Regions from separate parts of the Massilia sp. DJPM01 genome, predicted to be linked through region 1. Evidence: predicted binding sites of a transcription regulator. Region 1 holds the regulator's gene; the other holds the start of a gene.
What was found. The regulator LexA, encoded in region 1, represses DNA repair genes until DNA is damaged. The targets are predictions, from matches to a motif close to ACTGTATNNNNATACAGT.
Positions count from the first base shown of each region.

Region 1 (5,523 bases):
CGAGCGCCGCAGCGATCTCGCCGATTTTGTCGTAGGCGTGGTGCTGCAGTGCCTGGAATTTGACCTTTTGCGCGATCCCGTGCAGGAGCATCAGGGCGGTGTCGCTGCCGATCATGGCCAGCACGTCGAGGCCTGCTCACGCAATAGCATGTCGCCCTCGCTGTAATTGTCGTAGATAGAGTAGCCTGAATTGTCCCGTTCGGCGCAGATGTCGATGTCGCGCGCTACGCCGGGAAACCGGCGCGACGGCATCGCCAGCGCCGCCACCTCGGGCGAGATGTCGACCAGCGGCTCGACCGCCAGCCAGGGCGCCGCGCCGCTTTCAGCGTAGCCCTTGCCGGTTTTTTCGCGAATCAGCTTGTCCATCGCCGCCGCCGTGGCGTGGTCCGGATGGGTCTTGGTTTGCCGTTGTCCCGCCGCGCCCACCTTGCCGTAGCGGACATGGACATCGCAGCCGTCCTGGTCGACTTCCCGGAATTTGTCGGACGCGCCCTGGTCATAGTCGAAACGTCGCAATGGGCGTCCTAACTGGGCTTGAAGGAAAGAGGGGGGCGGCTACCGGCGCGCGCCGCACTCTTGTTTCGCTTGCTCATAAGTAGTGATAAGTGTTGCAAAAAATAATACTTTACGGCAAAGCGGTGTCCCTGTCGAGCCGCACCAATCCGGTTATGATGCGCATCCGGACATCCCATCGTGAGACGTGCAATGAAGAAATCCCTGTTTTGCCTGGCATTGATGCTGGGCGGCGTGGCGCAAGCGGACGAGCTGGCCGACGCCAACGCCTTGTTCGCGAAAAAATCGTATCCGCAAGCGCTGCAGCTCTACACCAAGCTGGCCAACGCCGGCAATGCCGAAGCCCAGTTGCACATGGGCGAAATGTATTTTTACGGCGAGGCGGGGACGGTGGACCTGGCCAAGGCCGAAGCCTGGTTCAAGAAATCGGCGGCCAAGGGCAACAAGACCGCCGCCGGCTCGCTCGCGATGATCAACAAGCGCGCAACGCGGCGCGCCGAGCTTGATTACTGGATATCCAAATACGATGGCGCCGAGCTCAGCGCGGGCCAGTTCCGCTGCCCGGTGCCGCGCATTCCGGCCATGTCGAAGCAGAACGATGAAATCGAGAGCGTGTCGGCCAAGGTCGCGGCCTGGCAGGATTGCTACAACGGCTTCGTGCGCAACCTCAACGAGGCCAGTCCGCTGACCAAGCGCATTCCCAAGGAGGTGGCCGACCTGCTGACCAAGGACGAAGCCGAACAGTCGCGCGTGCATCTGGAAGGCGTGTATGCCGGCATCGCCGAAAACGCCAAGGTCTCGGCCAAGCTGGTGCTGGCCGACTTCGGCGCCTGGCGCAGTGCCACCGACGCCTATATCAAGGAACACAACCGGATCGTCACCGAAGCGGCGACGACGGCGCCGCGCAAGGGCGACTAGACGGCACGGGCGCAGTGGAACAGCGCCCGCACGCTCAGTTCCAGCTGCGCATCAATCCTACCGCGAGGCCTTCGAGCGCGAACTCGTCGGTCGCCGGATCGACATGGATGACCTTGAAGTCCGGATTTTCCGGCAGCAGTTCGATCAGCGAGCCGGTCTTTTTGTAGCGCTTGACGGTGACATCGTCACCGATCCGGGCCACCACGATCTGGCCATTCTTGGCGCTGTCGACCTTTTTGACGGCCAGCAGGTCGCCATCCATGATGCCGGCGTCGCGCATCGACCAGCCACGCACCTTGAGCAGGAAATCGGGACGCGCCGAGAACATCGCCGGGTCCACGCTGTAGGTCGCTTCCACATGCTCCTGCGCGAGGATGGGCGAACCGGCAGCCACGCGCCCAACCAGCGGCAGCGATATCAGCAGGTTCGGCGGCGGCATGGCAATGGCGTCGACGCTGGCGCCGATCAGGCGGATGCCGCGCGAGGTGCCGGGCGAAATTTCGATGGCGCCCTTGCGCGCGAGCGCCTGCAGATGCTCTTCGGCCGCGTTGGCCGACTTGAAGCCCAGTTCATTGGCGATCTCGGCACGGGTGGGAGGAAAGCCCGTGTTCTCGATCGCATCCTTGATCAGGTTGAGGATTTGTTCTTGCCGTGGTGTGAGCTTGATCATCGGTATGCGGGACTGTGTATATGGACAGACTGTATTTTTGTACAGTATTTCGCGCAATGCAAGGGTTAATTGGCCGAACAGGCGAATTATTTGCGATGGGCGCTGTCCAACAAGCAGCGGAGGAGGTGCGTCATGGGTCGGCGTGAGGTTCCACGGGTGAGTTATGAGGAGGATTTTGTGCTGTGGCTTGAGCCGCAAGTGAGTTTGTTGCGCGCGCGCCAGTTCGGGCAGCTTGATATCGACAATCTGGTAGAGGAGCTTGAGGGCATGACCGGCCGTGATCGCAGGGAGCTAAGCAGCCGCCTGAAGGTGGTGGCGATTCACCTGCTTGAGTGCCAATATCAGCCCAAGCGTAAGTCAAGCAGCTGGCTAAATACGCTTGCCCACCAGCGTGACGAAATCGCACAGTTGTTGCAAGACAGTCCCAGTCTTGTTCGTGACATTCCAGCACTTGCCAGGCGCCGCTATCGGCAAGCCGTACTGGCTGCGGCGCGAGAAACCCGCCTGCCCCCAAAGGCATTTCCAACCGAACTCCCCTACAGCGCAGCCCAACTGCTGGACGACGACTTCGTGCCGTGAACAGTGCCCGATCGCACAAGTGCCGCACTGCGTCCTTGATTGTTGCTGCATTACACGCTATAATTGCCGGCTTTCCCTTCCCACACTCGTCTTGACGCCGAGGTGGGCATTTGTTTAAACGTCCCTAAGGAGTTATGCATGCGTCATTATGAAATCGTTTTTATCGTCCACCCGGACCAAAGCGAGCAAGTCCCGGCGATGATCGAACGCTACAAAGCCAGCGTAACCACGCGCGGCGGTTCGGTTCACCGTGTTGAAGACTGGGGCCGTCGTCAGATGGCTTACTCGATCCAGAAGCTGCCAAAAGCGCACTACATCTGCCTGAACATCGAATGCGACAACGAGACCCTCGTGGAACTCGAAACCGCGTTCAAATTCAATGATGCCGTGCTGCGTCACCTCACCGTTAAGATGAAGAAGGCTGAAACCGCGCCGTCGCCGATGATGAAATCGGTACAACGTGAAGACGCAGCCAAGAGCCACCGCACTGAAGCCCCTGCTCCTGCAGCCGCTCCAGCGCCAGCTCCAGCCGCAGCAGCGTAATTGTTGACCGGGATCCCTGAACGCGACTTGACCTCACCCCGGTGAATCAACTCCAGTTCGTAGCCCTGATTTGCGAGCGCGACGTATTGCGCTATACCCCGGCCGGCGTGCCGATCGTGACCGCCACTCTGATGCACAGTTCGCAGCAGATGGAAGCAGGGGTAGCCAGGTTGGTCGAATTCGACATCACCGCGCTTGCCGCGGGCGAGATTTCGGGACGATTCAGCCAGGCCGAATTGGGCGCCGTGCATCAGTTCACGGGATTTTTGGCCAAGAAGAACCGCAGCAGCAAAAGCCTGGTGTTTCACATCATTGATTTCTGTGCCGCCGCCTGACGCGACAGCACATTTTTAGATACAGGAGCCTCAAATGGCATTCGGTAAAAAATTCGACAAGAACAAGCTCAAGCTTAAAGAAAAGCGCAAACAACAGAACCCACTGTTCAAGCGTAAGAAATTCTGCCGCTTCACCGCAGCAAACGTTGAACAGGTCGACTACAAAGACGTAGACACCCTGAAAGACTTCGTCCAGGAAAACGGCAAGATCATGCCAGCACGCCTGACCGGTACCAAGGCGCACTACCAGCGCCAGGTTGACACCGCAATCAAGCGCGCCCGCTACCTCGCGCTGCTGCCATACACCGATCTGCACCACGCTTAATCGCTGCGGATAAACTGGAGAAACTCTATGCAAATCATTCTGTTGGAAAAAGTTGTTAACGTCGGCAACCTGGGCGATGTTGTTAAAGTCAAAGACGGTTACGCACGTAACTTCCTGATCCCGCAACGCATGGCTCGCCGTGCTACCGCATCGGCCGTCGCTGAATTTGAAGTCAAGCGCGCCGAACTGGAAAAAGCAGCAGCTGCCAAGCTGGCCGCTTCCCAGGCCCAAGGCGACAAGCTGGGCGGCATGACCATCTCGATCGCTCAAAAAGCGGGCGTCGATGGCCGTCTGTTCGGTTCGGTCACCAACTTCGACATCGCTGAAGCGCTGACGAAAGCTGGTTTCGCTGTAGAAAAAGCGCAAGTACGCATGCCTACCGGCCCGCTGAAAACGACTGGCGAGCACGCTGTTGCAGTCGCCCTGCACACCGACGTCGTTGTCGAGATCACCATCGCTGTTGTTGGCGAAGCTGCCTAAGCGACATCAAGTCATATTGTTGCCTTGCAAGCATCATGCTTGCAAGGCAACTACAAAAAAGCCGGGTTTTCCCGGCTTTTTTTACGCCCGAATCTCCCCAATTATGTCAGCCAGTTGACCCGAAGCAGGTATAATTCGCGCCATGAACGCACCATCCGATCCGCAGCTAGACGCTCTCCGCATCCCGCCCCATTCCATCGAAGCAGAACAATCTGTGATCGGTGGTTTGCTGCGCGATAACGCCGCGTTCGACCGCATTGCCGACATGATGCATGCGGACGACTTCTACCGCTACGATCACCGCATCATCTTCGAGCAGATCGTCAAGCTGATCAACCAGTCGAAACCGGCCGACGTGATCACCGTGTTCGAGGCGCTCTCCAACATCGCCAAGGCCGAGGATGTGGGTGGCTTGCAGTACCTGAACGCGATGGCGCAGAACACGCCGTCGGCGGCCAACATCCGGCGCTACGCCGAGATCGTGCGCGACCGCGGCGTGCTGCGCAAACTGATCACCGTGGCCGACGAAATTTCCGGCAATGCGTTCAACCCGCAAGGCAAGGAAGTCAAGCAGATGCTCGACGAAGCCGAGTCCAAGATCTTCGCCATCGCCGAACAGGGCGCGCGCGGATCGCAAGGCTGGCTCGCGGTGCAGCCGCTGCTCACGCAGGTGGTCGAGCGTATCGATGAACTGTACAGCCGCGACAACCAGAGCGAAATCACGGGCGTGCCGACCGGCTTCATCGACCTTGACCGCATGACCTCCGGCCTGCAGCCGGGCGACCTGGTGATCGTGGCCGGCCGTCCATCGATGGGCAAGACCGCGTTCTCGGTCAACATCGGCGAGAACGTGGCGATCGAAGCCGGCTTGCCGGTCGCGATCTTTTCGATGGAGATGGGCGGCACCCAGCTGGCCATGCGTATGCTCGGTTCGGTCGGCCAGCTCGACCAGCACCGCCTGCGCACCGGCCGCCTGAACGACGAAGACTGGCCGCGCCTGACGCACGCGATCCAGAAAATGAACGATGCCCAGCTGTACATCGACGAGACCCCGGCATTGAATCCGATCGAGCTGCGCGCGCGCTCGCGCCGCCTGTCGCGCCAGTGCGGCAAGCTTGGCCTGATCATCATCGACTACATCCAGCTCATGACGGGCAGCC
Region 1 is NZ_JAQOZV010000019.1:73,772-79,294, forward strand. It holds gene PO883_RS14330 (DUF4132 domain-containing protein) at 1-115, opposite strand, end outside; gene PO883_RS14335 (WGR domain-containing protein) at 112-516, opposite strand; gene PO883_RS14340 (tetratricopeptide repeat protein) at 706-1,431, shown strand; gene lexA (transcriptional repressor LexA) at 1,466-2,101, opposite strand; gene PO883_RS14350 (DUF29 domain-containing protein) at 2,234-2,680, shown strand; gene rpsF (30S ribosomal protein S6) at 2,819-3,223, shown strand; gene priB (primosomal replication protein N) at 3,265-3,558, shown strand; gene rpsR (30S ribosomal protein S18) at 3,593-3,883, shown strand; gene rplI (50S ribosomal protein L9) at 3,911-4,363, shown strand; gene PO883_RS14375 (replicative DNA helicase) at 4,506-5,523, shown strand, end outside.

Region 2 (5,523 bases), on a different contig from region 1:
TTGGAGCGGGTCAATCCGGCGTATGTGAGCGAGCGCTTGTCGGCCCGCGAGGACGACATCGTCTGGCGCGTGCGGCTGGGCGACGAGCTTCTTTACGTGTACATCCTCCTGGAATGCCAGTCAGGCGTGGACCGGTGGATGGCGCTGCGCATGCAGACCTACATCGGTTTGCTGTACCAGGACCTGGTCAAGGGCCACGCATTGTCCCCTGGCTTGCTGTTGCCGCCGGTGCTGCCGCTGGTGTTCTACAACGGCTCGCCGCACTGGAGCGCCAGCATGGACCTGGCCGGCCTCCTCATGCAAGCGCCCGCCGAGCTCGCGGCGCTGCAGCCAGCCCAGCGCTATGTGCTGATCGACCAGCAGCGCCTGGACCCCACCGCGCTGGAAACAAACGCGACCTTGCTGGCGCTGCTGTTTCGGCTGGAACTTTCGAGCGCGCCCGATGTCCTAAGGAAGGTCGCCCCTGCGTTGACGGCCTGGTTCCACGAAGCACCCCAAGCCAGCCTGCGGCGTTCGGTCGAGGTATGGGTGAACCACCTGCTGGCGCGCAGACCCGGCAAATCGGGGCCATTCACATGTAACAGTGTCAAGGAGGTCGCTGACATGGGACGTAAATTTGAAACCTGGGCCGAAGAATTCGAGGAGATCGGCTTTCAAAAGGGAAGCGCCGAAGGCATCGCGAAAGGCGAAGCGAAAGGCAAGGCGGAAGGCAAGGAGGAAGGCAAGGCGGAAGGGCAAGTCATTGCACTTCGCGGGGTACTGGGCAGTCTGCTGCGCAGCCGGTTCGGCGAATTGCCTGCGCCGGTAACGCAGCGCATCGATCAGGCCACTCAGGCCGAGCTTGAGCAGTGGTTCGAGCGCAGCCTTAACGCGCCGAGCTTGCAGGCGGTGTTTGACGCTCGCCCGGCATAGTCGGGCTAGACCAGTTGCAGCCAGCCGAGCAGGGCGCCGCCGGCCAGTATCCACAGCAAATGGAGCTTGGTGCGCCAGATCAGCATGGCGCTGCCCAGGATCCAGCTGGTCGATAGCAGCAGGGCGATGACGACCGGCGCCATGCCTTGCTTGAAGGCGCGCACGGCCCGCAAATCGCGGTTGCGATGGCCCCACTGGGCGGCGAAATAGGTCAGCACGGTCGAGGGAATCAGGATGCCGAGCATGGTCACCGCCACGCCCAGGAAGGCGGCGCCGGTGCTGCCGGCGTTCATGCCGACTTGCCAGCCCATCAGCGCGACGAACAGCACGTTCGGCCCCGGCGCGGCCTGGGCCAGCGCGATGGCGTTATTGAATTGCGCCTGGGTCAGCCAATGATGCTGTTCGACCAGGTAGCGATGCATTTCCGAGGTGGTCGAGATTGCCCCGCCAACCGACATCAGCGATAGCATCAGGTAGTGTCCGAACAGGCTGAGCCAGTCGCTCCAGCTCAGGACGATCTGCGGCGCGCTCATGGCCGCAGCCGGCGGTAGGTGAGGTAACAGCCAAGCCCGCCTACCCCGAACAAGACGTAGGCCAGCGGCACCCGCACCAGCGCCACCAGCACGAAGCCGGCTACGCACAGGGCCCAGCACCACAGCTGCGGCATCGGGTTCCTGGACAGTGCCAGCGACAGCTTCAGGCCGGTGGCGCCGATCATGCCGGCCGACACCGCCGCCATGCCGCGCAACGCACCGGCCACGCCCGGATGATCGATAAAGCGCGCATGGAGCAGGGCCAGCAGCAGCACCAGCACCAGCGGCACGGCCAGCATGCCGGCCAGCGCCGAGAGCGCGCCGGCCAGGCCGAAATAGCGCCCGCCGATCATCATCGACAGATTCACCACGTTCGGCCCCGGCAGGATCTGGGCCACGGCCCAGTCCTCCAGGAATTCCTCCTGCGTCAGCCATTGCTTGCGTTCAACGATCTCGCGTTGCACGACCGCCAGTACCCCGCCGAAGCCTTGCAGCGCCAGCAAGGTAAACGACATGAACAGGTCGGCCAGCGATTGCGGACGCGGACGGGCGGGGAGGGACGGGTCGGTCATGCCGCATGATCGCGCCGGCCCGCCCGCCTGTCCATGCGGGCTCAGCCGTACGATGCCGCGCATCACGCGCCCCGTGCCGCCGCATTCCGTACAGGCACTGCCGTTGGCCAGCGTGCCCTTCCGCTGCATGCGTCGCACAGATCCTCGGCCGCGCCGGGTGTGCCCGGTTGGGCTTCGTCACCCGGGTTGAGCCTGGGTTCGCTTGTTATCGTTTCAGGGGGAATGGCCATGATGTCCCCGGTCGTCATGGCAGGAATGCGCACAGGCGCGTGGCGAGATTCCTGGCCGCATCGCCAGGGGCTGGCGCTGTGTTGGCAACTGTAAAAATCACAACTGCAAAACTATGCCTCAAGCATATTTTTTGCGGTTTCGATGGAACCTTGACATTGACTTTGACCTTTATTGATGGATACTCCCTAGGCAGTATTGGGTTCCCTTTGCGCCGTTCCCGAATGCCCTGTAAGGAAATCACAACATGAATCGACAGCAACGCCCCGACAGCGGCGGTCTCGCCGTGGTTGAAGCCCCTTATCGACGCCAGGACGTGCGCCAGCGCGACATCGTCAACCATGCCATCTCGGTCCAGGAAAGCAGCAACACGATGTGCGCCATCGAATACCTCAAGGCGCAGGAAATCCATCCCGACGTGATCGAAAGGGTGTTGCTGGAACCGCAGCGCCGGCGCGAGATGCTCGCTCATTGAGTGGCGCAGGAGCGGCACGGCGGGCGCGGCATGCATATCAGAATGCTATCAAACCACCCGCCTTGAGCTGCGTGCGAATCAGGCGGTTATGCACAAAAAAATCTTGTAGGAAATTTCTTAATATTTTTTACCGCCTTTCCCATTGACTTTGCAAGTGCTTGATTTATATAGGCATAATTTCTGCCTCACGAATGAGCATTTTGTTGAAACCCGCATCGTTACACGCTTGCGGACTGTCAAGAGGGGATTATCCACAAAGTTATCCACAGCGATTGTGGATATCCCAAAAAGCGCTTTAGAAACGGCTACTTAGCGTGCATAGGGTGATTTTGAGCGGCGCTTTCGCGGCTGGCGCGCATGTGCCACCGGCGCCGTGGCGGAACGGCGGGAAGGTTTTTACTTGCGTAATAATACTGGATAAATGTACAGTCATGTCAATCCCAGTCTGAATGCCCGCCATGACCGCTGTTCCCCTTGCCGCTTGCGCCGACGATCCCTTCGCCAGCCTCAATCCCGCCCAGCGTGCCGCTGTCGAGCATGACATCGGCGTGGCCGCCGGCAGCGCACGGCCCTTGCTGGTGATTGCCGGCGCCGGGTCCGGCAAAACCAATACCCTGGCGCACCGCGTGGCGCGCCTGATCATGAGCGGCGCCGATCCCCAGCGCATCCTGCTGCTGACGTTTTCGCGCCGCGCCGCCAATGAAATGACGCAACGCGCCGCTAACGTGCTGTACCGGATCATGGGCGCGCGCGGCGGCCAGCCACCAGCCAGCCTGCCCTGGGCCGGCACCTTCCACAGCATCGGCGCGCGCCTGCTGCGCGATTACGCCGGCCGCATCGGCCTGGAGGAATCGTTCACCATCCACGACCGGGGCGACTCCGAAGACCTGATGGGCATGGTGCGCCACGAGGTCGGCCTGAGCCGGACCGAGAAACGCTTCCCCCTCAAGGGAACTTGCCTTGCCATCTATTCGCGGGTGGTCAACAGCGGCGACACGCTGGCGCTGGTACTGCAGAGTACCTTTCCCTGGTGCAGCGAATGGGAAGCCCAGCTCAAGACCCTGTTCGGCGCCTACGTCGACGCCAAGCAAGAGCAGAACGTGCTCGATTACGACGATCTTTTGCTGTTTTGGGCCGAGATGGCGGCCGATCCCGACCTCGGCGCACACCTTGGCGGCCTGTTCGACCATGTCCTGGTCGACGAATACCAGGACACCAACCGCTTGCAGGCCGCGATCCTGATGGGCATGAAGCCGGGCGGCGAGGGCGTGATGGTGGTGGGCGACGATGCCCAGTCGATCTACTCGTTCCGTGGCGCCACGGTGCGCAATATTCTCGACTTTCCCAGGCAGTTCGCCCGGGAAGCCTGCATCGTCACCCTGGACCGCAACTACCGCTCGACCCAGCCGATCCTGGACGCATCCAATGCCGTGATCGGCGCCGCCCTCGAACGCCACGCCAAGACCTTGTGGACCGACAAGGTCTCGACCGTCCTGCCGCAACTGGTGCTCATTCCCGACGAGGCCGAGCAGGCGCGCTGGGTCTGCAAGCGCATCCTGGAGCATCGTGAGACGGGCATGGCGCTCAAGGCGCAGGCGGTGCTGTTCCGCGCGGCCAGCCACAGCGCCGCGCTGGAGCTGGAACTCATGCGCCGCAACATTCCTTTCGTTAAATTCGGCGGCCTCAAGTTCCTCGAAGCTTCCCACATCAAGGATGTGCTGGCGGTGCTGCGCTTTGCCCAGAACCCGAGCGGCAGGGTGTCCGGTTTTCGCGTGGTGCAACTGGTGCCGGGGATCGGCGCCGCCACCGCCACCCGCCTGCTGGACGCGGTCGGCGAGGCGGCCGAGCCGCTGCTTGCGATCGAGCAATTTGCCGCGCCGGCCAGGAGCGGTGGCGACTGGCAACAGTTCGTCGCCCTGTTCCGCGCCCTGCGCGCGCCTGGGCTGCGCTGGCCGGCCGATATCGAGCTGGTCAAGGCCTGGTACCTGCCGCACCTCGAACGCATGCATGACGACGCCCAGGTGCGCGTGGCCGACGTGGAACAGCTGGCACGCCTGGCGGGTGGCCACGGCTCGCGCGAAACCTTCCTGGCCGAAATCACGCTGGACCCGCCCGAAGCGAGCAGCGACCGCGCCGGGCCGCCCCATCTGGACGAGGATTATCTGATTCTCTCGACCATTCATTCCTCCAAGGGGCAGGAGTGGAAGTCGGTGCATGTGCTGAACGTGGTGGACGGCTGCATTCCGTCCGATATGAGTACCGGCAACGCCGCCGATATCGAGGAGGAGCGCCGCCTGCTGTACGTGGCCATGACGCGCGCCAAAGAGCACCTGCACCTGGTGGTGCCGAACCGCTTTTTCATCAAGCAGCAAGCCCAGATGGGCGACCGCCATGTGTACGCGGCGCGCACGCGTTTCATCAGCCCGGCCATGCTCAAGCACTTCGAGGAAACGGTGTGGATGACAGCCGACACCCGGCAGAGCCGCAAACCCATGCCCGACAGCGTGCGCATGCTGGTGCGCGAGCGCGCCCGCAATGCGTGGAAGTAGCGGGCAGCGGCGTTCGGGCAGCCGCCCTCAGGGGCCTGGCGTGGGGTCGTGCAGCGTTGCCACCGCCACGTACTCGTAAGGCGCACCGCCCGGCTCGCTCAGGGCAAGCAGGGCGCAGCGCAGGTGCACGGCGCTGCCGTCGGCGGCCCGGGTCTGGATGTCGCCCGACCAGGCGCCATCGCGCGCCAGCCCCTGTGTGATGTCGAGCACCAGCGGCTCGGGGAAGGCGCCGGCATGCAAGGCGTGCAATGCGT
Region 2 is NZ_JAQOZV010000016.1:41,976-47,498, reverse strand. It holds gene PO883_RS12630 (Rpn family recombination-promoting nuclease/putative transposase) at 1-912, shown strand, start outside; gene PO883_RS12625 (chromate transporter) at 918-1,445, opposite strand; gene PO883_RS12620 (chromate transporter) at 1,442-2,017, opposite strand; gene PO883_RS12615 (hypothetical protein) at 2,493-2,720, shown strand; gene PO883_RS12610 (ATP-dependent helicase) at 3,179-5,269, shown strand; gene PO883_RS12605 (PAS domain-containing protein) at 5,297-5,523, opposite strand, start outside.
Region 2: the regulator LexA is predicted to act here: its motif matches at 3,133-3,150, upstream of PO883_RS12610 (ATP-dependent helicase).